2 regions of the Kribbella sp. DT2 genome follow, and region 1 is predicted to be linked to the other one. Evidence: riboswitches for the same ligand, from Rfam matches in the RefSeq annotation. Region 1 holds a riboswitch; the other holds the start of a gene.
What was found. A riboswitch is a leader RNA that binds a small molecule or an ion and turns the genes downstream of it on or off. The one in region 1 is predicted to bind cobalamin.
Positions count from the first base shown of each region.

Region 1 (4,862 bases):
TCCGCAATCCAGCCGCGGACAACGTGGTGACCACCTCACCCAGCCCGTGCATCCACTCGTAACTGGTATTGCGTCCCGGGACCTCGTCGCCGGTATAAGTGACCGTCGACTCGTGCGCGATCGCGCCCCGGCCCTCCAGATAGTCGTTGCGCAGCACCAACTCGTCGGACTCACCAGGCAACCCGACCGGGCGCAACGAGTTCAGCAGCGGATGGAACTCGACGATGTAGACGGACCCACCAGGCTTGAGCAGACCGGTGACAACCTCGGCCCACTTCGGCAGGTCCGGCAGGTAGCAGAGGGCGCCCTTGCCGGTGTACACGACGTCGAACCGCCGGTCCCCCAGCGCCTCGACCGCGTCGTACACATTGGCGTGCACGTAGTCGATCTCGACCCCGGCCTCCGTCGCCAGCCGGCGAGCCTCGTCGAGCGACCGCGCCGACAGGTCCAGCCCGGCCGTCCGCGCACCCCGCTGAGCGAAGGCGATCGTCTCCGTCCCCAGATGGCACTGCAGATGGACGACGTCACGGCCACCCAGCTCCCCCAGGTCGGCCCACTCGTAGTCGGCGAACCAGAAGTCCGCCGGCCGTTCGTAGAACTTGCTCGCGGCGTGCAGCGGCGCCCGCGCGTCCCAGTCCGCCTCGTTGGCCGCCACCTGCGTCAGCTCGTCCGCGTCCAGCGCCACCGGCTTCTCCTTCTGTCGCCTGGCCCGGTCCTCGTCCTCCCAGTCTCTCCAGGCCCAGGTCCAGGCATCACCACTCAGGCTCATCTCGACTCACCCGGCGTCACGCGTTTCCCCCTCGGAAGCAGTCCCGCGAGCAGTTACCGCGCCCCCGGACCCTCCCGAGAGCGTTCCCCCAGCGCTGCTCACCCAGCGTGACTCTACTCCCGTCGGCCACGCTGAGTAATCACGTTTGGGTCTCACTCCACACCAGCTCCCCGGTCGCGCTCGCATTAACAGTCGACCACCGGAAGCACCAGCACCGACACGCTGTGCTGATTGACTTTCCGGCGTTCTCTCGACCACAATTCGAACACATGTTCGAAGCAAGAACAAACCGCGGGGAATCGGGGAGCGTGAGGATCTGTGATGCCGGAACCGTTCGACTGGGACATTCTGGAGCGACCGTCGGCGATGGCGATGGTGCGGGGCCAGCTCGGTTTCAGCTGGATGGTGCTGGCCCAGCGGCTGGCGGCACTGACCGACGACGAGTACTTCTGGAGACCGAGCGCGGAGGCGCTGACCGTCGTACGGCGACGGCATGCCGGCCGCTTCCGGTCGCTCGGATCGGGTGAGTGGGTGGCGCAGTGGCCGGACGAGCCGGACCATCGCGGGCCGCGGACGATCGCCTGGCTGATCGCGCACCTGACCGAGACGTTCTTCGAGCGCTGGGAGTGGACCTTCGGCGAGCGGATCCAGGGCCGCACGGACATCACGCTGCACGGGAACGCCCAGGACGCGGTCGCCTGGCTGACCCACTGGGTCGACGCGTGGCAGGACTCGATCGCCGCGCTGGACGAGGAGCAGGTGATGACGGTCGGTCTCAGCCAGGCCACCGAACTGGACGCCGCGGAGCCCTTCGGCCACGTCGTCCTGCGGCTCAACCGGGAGCTGATCCATCACGGATCGGAGATCATGACGCTACGGGACCTCCATGCGCTGGCCGCCTGAAACCACTAGATGTGCGACACGCGGCGCGTCGAGGCACTACATGTCGGGGTCTACCGCTAGTGTTCTGCGTGCTGGTGGTTCTGCCCGGGTGACGCGACCAAGCGCGGCCGGGCCGAGGCAACAGGGGAATCCGGTGCGAGTCCGGAACTGCCCCGCAACGGTGAGCGGACAGGTCGTCCGCGAGTCCGAGTACCTGCCACCGGTGCGCGTACCGCCGGTACGCGTTGGTCCGAGACCTCGTGGGTGGGTCGGTGGGCGTCAAGGCGGCCGTACTCGCCGTGCTGCCCTGCGTCGCGCGCTCTTCCCCAGGTCATGGTCCCCCGGAACTCGCGTGGAGAGAGCGCCTGTGACCATCGTTTCGTCGTCGCCGCCCGCATCGGGCACCGTGCCCGACCCGTCGGCGTCCCAGCTGACCGTCGTCCGCCGTGACGGCACCAGCACCGCATTCGACCCGACCAAGATCGCGGTCGCCGTGAGCAAGGCCTTCCTGGCCGTCGAGGGCGCCGAGGCCGGCACCAGTCACCGGGTCCGTGACCTGGTGACCGACCTGACCGCCCGCGTCGTGACGGCGCTGACCAGCCGCGGCGACGCACGGCGCAGCGTTCAGGTCGAGGACATCCAGGACCAGGTCGAGCTGGCTCTGATGCGCGCGGGAGAGCATCAGGTCGCCCGCGCCTACGTGCTGTACCGCGAAGAGCGCACCAAAGCCCGGACGCCGTCCGACCCGACCGGCGTGACCGAGACACCGGTCATCACTTTCCGTAGCGCCGACGGTAGCAGAGCGCCACTGGACGTCGCCCGTCTCCGGCTGGTGATCGCCGAGGCGGCCGCCGGTCTGGACGCCGTCGACCCCGAGCAGATCCTCGACGAGACGCTCAGCTCCTGCTACGACGGCATCGCCCAGCACGAGGTCGAGCTCGCCCTGGTGATGGCCGCCCGCTCGTACGTCGAGACCGAGCCGCAGTACAGCCAGGCCGCCGCGCGCCTGCTGCTCGACCAGATCCGTCGCGAGACGCTCGGCCGTGTGCACGGCGAGCCCCGGCAGGCGACCCAGGCCGACATGAGCACGGCGTACGCCGAGTACTTCCCGCGCTACCTCAGCACCGGGATCGAGGCCGGGCTGCTCGACCCCGAGCTGGCCACCTTCGACCTCGCCCGGCTGGCCGCGGCGATCAGGCCCGAGCGCGACCTGGACTTCGCGTTCCTCGGCCTGCAGACCCTCTACGACCGGTACCTGCTGCACATCGACAAGGTCCGGTTCGAGCTGCCGCAGGCGTTCTACCTGCGGGTCGCGATGGGCATGGCGCTCAAGGAGGACGACCGGGAGACCCGGGCGCTGGAGTTCTACGAGCTGCTCAGCTCGTTCCGCTTCATGTCGTCGACGCCGACCCTGTTCAACTCCGGTACGACGCGGCCGCAGCTGTCGTCGTGCTTCCTGACCACGGTCGACGACGACCTGTCCGGCATCTTCGCCGGCATCCGCAACAACGCGCTCCTGGCCAAGTACTCCGGCGGCCTGGGCAACGACTGGACCCCGGTCCGCGGCATCGGCGCCAAGATCCGCGGTACGAACGGCGAGTCCCAGGGCGTCGTCCCGTTCCTGAAGATCGCCAACGACACTGCTGTAGCAGTCAATCAAGGCGGAAAACGGAAGGGCGCGGTCTGTGCGTACCTCGAGACCTGGCACATGGACATCGAGGAGTTCCTCGACCTGCGCAAGAACACCGGCGACGAGCGCCGCCGGACCCATGACATGAACACCGCGAACTGGGTGCCCGACCTGTTCCTGCAGCGGGTCGAGGCCGGTGGCGACTGGACGCTGTTCTCCCCCGACGAGGTCCCGGACCTGCACGACCTGTACGGCGCGGCGTTCAGGACGGCGTACGAGAACTACGAGGCCGCTGCCGACCGTGGTGAGATCCGGGTGTTCCGGCGGGTCAAGGCGGTCGACCTGTGGCGCCGGATGTTGACCGTGCTGTTCGAGACCGGCCACCCGTGGATCACCTTCAAGGACGCCTGCAACCTGCGCTCCCCGCAGCAGCACGACGGCGTGGTGCACTCCTCGAACCTGTGCACCGAGATCACGCTGAACACGACCGTCGACGAGACCGCCGTCTGCAACCTCGGCTCGGTCAACCTGGTTGCCCATCTGACCGAGACCGGTCTGGACGCGGACCTGCTGCGCGACACGGTGAAGACCGCGGTCCGGATGCTCGACAACGTGATCGACGTGAACTTCTACACCACGCCGGAGTCGGAGCGGGCCAACCAGCGGCACCGCCCGGTCGGCCTCGGCCTGATGGGCTTCGCCGACGCGCTGTTCGCGCTGCGCATCCCGTACTCGTCCGACGCCTCCGTCGAGTTCGCCGACGTCTCGATGGAGGCGATCAGCTACCACGCGATCGAGGCCTCGACCGAACTGGCCGCCGAGCGCGGGACGTACCAGACGTACGACGGTTCGCTATGGAGCCAGGGCGTCCTGCCGATCGACTCGCTCGAGCTGCTGCGGACGGCGCGCAACGGCGACGTCCAGCTGGACACCGGCCGGACGCTCGACTGGGAGGCGCTGCGCGCGAAGGTGCTGAAGGACGGCATGCGCAACTCCAACGTGCTAGCGATCGCGCCGACCGCGACGATCTCCAACATCTGCGGGGTCAGCCAGTCGATCGAACCGACGTACAGCAACCTGTTCGTGAAGTCGAACATGTCCGGTGAGTTCACCGTCGCCAACCCGTACCTGGTCGCCGACCTGAAGGCGCGCGGGCTGTGGGACCAGGTGATGGTGTCGGACCTCAAGTACCACGACGGCGTGCTGAGCCGGATCGAGCGGATCCCGGCCGACCTGCGCGCGCTGTACGCGATCGCGTTCGAGATCGAGCCGCTGTGGCTGATCAAGGCGGCGTCGCGGCGGCAGAAGTGGATCGACCAGGCGCAGTCGCTCAACCTCTACATGTCGGCCCCGTCCGGCAAGGCGCTCGACGAGCTGTACCGGTCGGCCTGGCGGTACGGGCTGAAGACGACGTACTACCTGCGCTCCCAGTCGGCCACCCACGTCGAGAAGTCGACTCTGCAGGGGACGGACGGCCGGCTGAACGCAGTGCCGGTCGCTCCGGCCGCAGCCCCCGCGCCGGCCGCCCCCGCGCCGGCCGCAGCTCCCGCCCCGGCCGCAGCTCCCGCGCAGGTGGCCGCT
Region 1 is NZ_JBNCLH010000010.1:232,519-237,380, forward strand. It holds gene ACLQ2O_RS35255 (class I SAM-dependent methyltransferase) at 1-769, opposite strand, end outside; gene ACLQ2O_RS35260 (DinB family protein) at 1,091-1,672, shown strand; cobalamin riboswitch at 1,731-1,887, shown strand; gene ACLQ2O_RS35265 (ribonucleoside-diphosphate reductase subunit alpha) at 2,019-4,862, shown strand, end outside.

Region 2 (4,862 bases), on a different contig from region 1:
TCGCGACCGACTGGAAGTAGCGCGCCGAGCCGCCGAACGCGCCGTACGGGGCATCGGCACGAACTCGTCACCCGTGACGTCGCGTTGCCGGAGGCATCCGGGCGGTACCGTTCGCAGGTGAACACCGTCGCGCAGATCTTCGTGGCCCTGGCCGGCATCCTCCACGTACTCTTCTTCGCCCTGGAGAGCGTGCTCTTCCGCAAGCCGAGCGTGCAGCAGCGTTTCCTGGTCAGGACCGAGGCGGAGGCCGAGGCGGCGCGGCCGTGGGCGTTCAACCAGGGGTTCTACAACCTGTTCCTGGCGGCCGGTGCGATCGGTGGTCTGATCGCCGGCGGCGACCGCGGGCACGCGATCGCGCTGTTCTCGTGCGCGTGCATGCTCGGCGCCGGGCTCGTCCTGATCGGCTCGGACCGCCGGATGGCCAAGTCCGCCGCGATCCAGGCGGTGCCGCCGATCCTCGCGCTGGTGCTGGCCGCTGTTCTGTAGCCGAGCAGTTGACTTCAAGTGTGCTTGAAGTCAGAGAGTTCTCGGCATGACCACGTCGATCGCGGCGCCTCGCCCGCCCGGAGTTCTCGCCCCGCAGTACCGTGCGCTGACCGTCGGGATGGTCGCGCTGATCACGCTCGTCGCGTTCGAGTCCCTCGCCGTGACGACCGCGATGCCGACCGTCGCGCAGGCCCTCGACGGCCTGTCGCTGTACGCGCTGGCTTTCGGCGGACCGCTCGCCTCGGGCGTCGTCGCGATGGTTGTCTCCGGCACCTGGTCGGACCTCAAGGGCCCGACTCGCCCGCTCTGGCACGGCACCGGCTGGTTCCTGGCCGGCCTGGTGATCGCCGGTCTCGCGCCGACGATGGAGGTCCTGGTCGTCGGGCGGGTGATCCAGGGGTTCGGCGCCGGTCTGCTCACGGTCGCCCTGTACGTCGTCGTCGGGCACCTCTACCCGGCCGAGCTCAGGCCGCGGATCTTCGCCGCGTTCGCGACCGGGTGGGTCGTCCCGTCGCTGGTCGGCCCCGCGATCGCCGGGCTGATCGTCGAGCACGCCAACTGGCGGATCGTCTTCCTCGCCGTACCGGTCCTGGCTGTTCCGGCGGCGCTGATCATGCGGCCGGGGCTCTCCAAGGGTGAGCACGTGACGCGCTCAGGGAAGCTCTGGAGCCAGCGGGCCTGGTACGCCGTTGGCGCCGCGCTCGGCGTCGGACTGCTGCACTACGGCGGTCAGCAGCACGGGGCCGTCCAGCTGATCCTGATCGCGGTCGGTCTGGCCGCGGTGGTCGTGTTCGCGCCGAAACTGCTGCCGAAGGGGACGTTCACGATCCGCGCCGGGCTGCCGTCGGTGATCGCGCTGCGCGGGCTGGTCGCGGCGGCCGGCTTCGGCGCTGAGGTGTTCCTGCCGCTGATGCTGACTCGGGAGCGCGGGCTGTCGCCGGCGTTCGCCGGCCTGGTGCTGACCGTCAGCGCGCTGAGCTGGACCGCGGCGTCGTGGTACCGGGGTCGGCCGAACCAGCCGTTCGAGCACCACGTGTTCCTGCAGGCGGGCATGGTCTCGTTGCTGCTCGGCATCGCGATCGCGGCCGCGACGCTCGACGACCGGGTACCGGTGGTCGTCGGCATCCTCGGCTGGGCGCTCGCCGGACTGGGCATGGGAACGGTGTTCCCGACCGTGTCGGTGCTGGTCCTCGAGTACTCCACGCTCGAGCAGCAAGGCGCGAACAGCTCGGCCCTGCAGCTCAGCGACTCGTTGCTGACAGCAACGGTCCTGGCGATCGGCGGCTCACTCTTCGCGGCCATCGAGCCGCACTCGCCGACGACGGCCTTCCTGACCGCCTTCGGGCTGCCCGCCGCGCTGGCCCTGCTCGGCGTCCTGGCCGCCCGCCGTACAAGGGTGTACTAGTCCTTCGAGCCGCTGACCGCGATGCTCGCGCCGAGGCCGACGATCATCAGGCCGCCGGCGCCGCCGACCAACTCCAGGCGGCGGGGCGATCGGGCGAACCAGTCCCGGGCCGAGCCGGCGGCCACCGCCCAGACCGTGTCCGAGAGCAGGGCGATCGCGATGAAGACCAGGCCCAGCAGCAGGATCTGCAGCGTGGCCGCGCCGGCCGCGGGGTCGACGAACTGCGGGAGGACGGCGGCGAAGAAGACCGCCGTCTTCGCGTTGGTCACGCCGACCAGGAAGCCCTGGCGGAGGACGCGGCGGGTGTTCGCCGGTCGCGCCTCGGCGCCCAGGGCCGACGCCAAGGACTTGCGGGTGCGGAAGGCGTGGATGCCGAGGTAGATCAGGTACGCCGCTCCGGCCAGCTTCACCGCGGTCAGCGCGATCGCGCTCGCCGCGATCAGCGTCCCGAGCCCGAGCGAGACGGCGACCAGCAGGAACGCGGCGCCGAGGGTGTTGCCGAGCATCGTCAGCATCGCTTCACGGCGGCCGACGGCCAGCGCGCGGCCGACGATGAACAGCACGCTCGGACCCGGTACGACGATGACGATCAGCGCGGTGACGGCGAAGGCCACCAGATGATGAGTGGACGGCATGCAGTCAGGCTAGGTGTCAGGCGGGAGCCGGGCGCGACAGGTGGGGAAGATCACCCGCCGCGCCGCCGTCCGTTGACCCGTCACGAACCCTGCCGCTACCGTTCAAAGGTCAACCTGCGGTGCCATGAGGGAAACCGGTGAGAGACCGGTACGGCCGCGCCACTGTGAGCGAGCAGCTGCTCGTGAGTCAGGACGCTCGGGCACCAGCAGCCTTTCCAATGGGGACGCGCAATTCCCCAGGAGGTCTCAGATGCCTGCTCCTGCCCGCTCGGTCGCCGTACCGGCTGTTTCCCCGCGTCTGCTCGCGGTCGCCCTGCTCACCATCGGCGTGCTGCTGATGCTGGCCTACCTGGTCGCCTTCGACCAGGGCGCGATCTCGCAGTCCGGCATGTACCTGCACGAGTTGATGCACGACGGCCGGCACCTGCTCGGCGTGCCCTGCCACTGACGTCCTGCGGTTTCTCCGCTCCCCGTTCCCGACCCGCTCGGGCTTGAACAACTGACAGGACCGTCATGCGTACTTTCGGAAATCTCCTGGTGCGCGGGCTGATCGTCGGCCTCTTCGCCGGCCTGCTGGCCGGAACCTTCGCGTACGTGATGGGCGAACCGCACATCGACGCCGCGATCGCGATCGAGGAGGCCGGCGGCGCCGCGCACACCCACGGCGAGGAACCCGCCGCTGAAGCCCCCGCCGCCGAAGAGGAGGCGCCGCTGGTCAGCCGCGACGGCCAGCGCTTCGGGCTCTTCCTCGCCACCAGCCTGTACGGCGTAGCGCTCGGTGGCATCTTCGCCGTCGGTTTCGCGCTGCTCCGCCGCCGGCTCCGCACCGACGGCGACTCCTACGCCTCCCTCGGCCTGGCCGCGGCGGGCTTCGTCGGGATCGTGCTGGTGCCGTTCCTCAAGTACCCACCGAACCCGCCGGCCGTCGGGGACCCGGAAACGATCACCAAGCGCACCGTGACCTACCTGCTGACGCTCGTGATCGGCCTGCTCGCGGTCTGGGCCGGGGTCGCGGCGTCCCGCTGGGCGCAGCGCTTCGGCGACGCGCCCTGGATCCGGCTCGCAGCCGGCGGCGGTGCCTTCGGGGTGACCATCGTCGCGGCGTACCTCATCCTGCCGTCGATCAACGAGGTGCCCGGGTCGTTCCCGGCGACGCTGCTGTGGCAGTTCCGGTTCGCCTCGCTCGGCACGCAGGCGGTGCTGTGGACCGTGCTGGGATTCGGTTACGCTGCGTTGGTGGATTGTAACTCCAAGGTCACCAAGGAGACCGTCGCCGCGTGACGACAACCCTGACGCTCGTCGCGCACGCGCTGACGCCTGGTCTGCGCGGGCTCGTACTCGGTGGAGAGCCCGCGCCGGACCAGGCCAGCCTGGAGGCGGCCCGCGACCTGCGGGTCGACGCCGGTACGACGTACTGCGGCCCGGAGCCGGCGGCGATCCTGACTGCTGAGGCGATCGGCCTGCAGCCGGTGGTGGTCGGCGCACTGCGCGACCGCGAGTACGGCGACTGGACCGGGCGTGACCTGGAGGAGCTGCTGGCCACGGAGACCGCGGCGGTCTCGGCGTGGCTGGAGCGTCCCCACACGGCTCCGCCGGGCGGGGAGTCGGCCAACGACCTGATCGCCCGGGTTGCGGACTGGCTGGGCGACCTGACCGAGGACCCGGGCCATGCGGACCGGCGTACGGTCGTTGCTGTGGTTCACCCGGCGGTGGTCCGCGCGGCTGTGCTCTACGCGCTGGAGGCCCCGGCCGAGTCGCTCCGGCACGTCGACGTCCGCCCGCTGGCGACCGTGGGTCTTTCCGCACACGCCACGTCCTGGTCACTCAACTTGCACTGACAAACCGGTTCGACGCGGTTCGTCGTTCGCCACAGCATCCCAACGCCCAGACGATGAGCTTCGACGAGCTGCCCGGGGCCGAGTGAACGACGGAGCCCGGGTACGGCGTGCGCCGCGCCCGGGCGTCACCAGACAACCGGAAGGACCTACCCGATGACGCTGACCGAGGCCCGTGATCTCCTGCGCGAGGAGCTGCTCGCAGTGGCGGCGGCCGCCGTACCGGGACAGCAGGGCGTCGTCACGCACGACGTGGGCCCGGTGAACCCTCACGTGCTGGAGGACGGCGACGGGCCGCAGTCGGTCTGCCTGATCACCGTGGAGAACGGCGACCCGGCCGTGGTCGACCCAGTGGGCCAGGTGGAGGCGGCTGTGGCGACGCTGACCGAGCGCGGCTGGCAGGCGGAGGTCCAGCCGGTCGAGAGCGGGCACCACCGGGCCTCGGCGAGCCGCGACGGCTACGGCATCGTCGTGCACGGCTGGGACGGCGATTGGCGCGTC
Region 2 is NZ_JBNCLH010000001.1:779,383-784,244, forward strand. It holds gene ACLQ2O_RS03735 (phosphotriesterase family protein) at 1-20, shown strand, start outside; gene ACLQ2O_RS03740 (DUF1304 domain-containing protein) at 118-486, shown strand; gene ACLQ2O_RS03745 (MFS transporter) at 533-1,891, shown strand; gene ACLQ2O_RS03750 (LysE family translocator) at 1,888-2,526, opposite strand; cobalamin riboswitch at 2,608-2,743, shown strand; gene ACLQ2O_RS03755 (CbtB domain-containing protein) at 2,777-2,974, shown strand; gene ACLQ2O_RS03760 (CbtA family protein) at 3,040-3,807, shown strand; gene ACLQ2O_RS03765 (histidine phosphatase family protein) at 3,804-4,364, shown strand; gene ACLQ2O_RS03770 (hypothetical protein) at 4,518-4,862, shown strand, end outside.
Region 2: it holds a riboswitch for cobalamin, as region 1 does, so the genes downstream of both, ACLQ2O_RS03755 (CbtB domain-containing protein) here and ACLQ2O_RS35265 (ribonucleoside-diphosphate reductase subunit alpha) in region 1, are expected to answer to the same signal.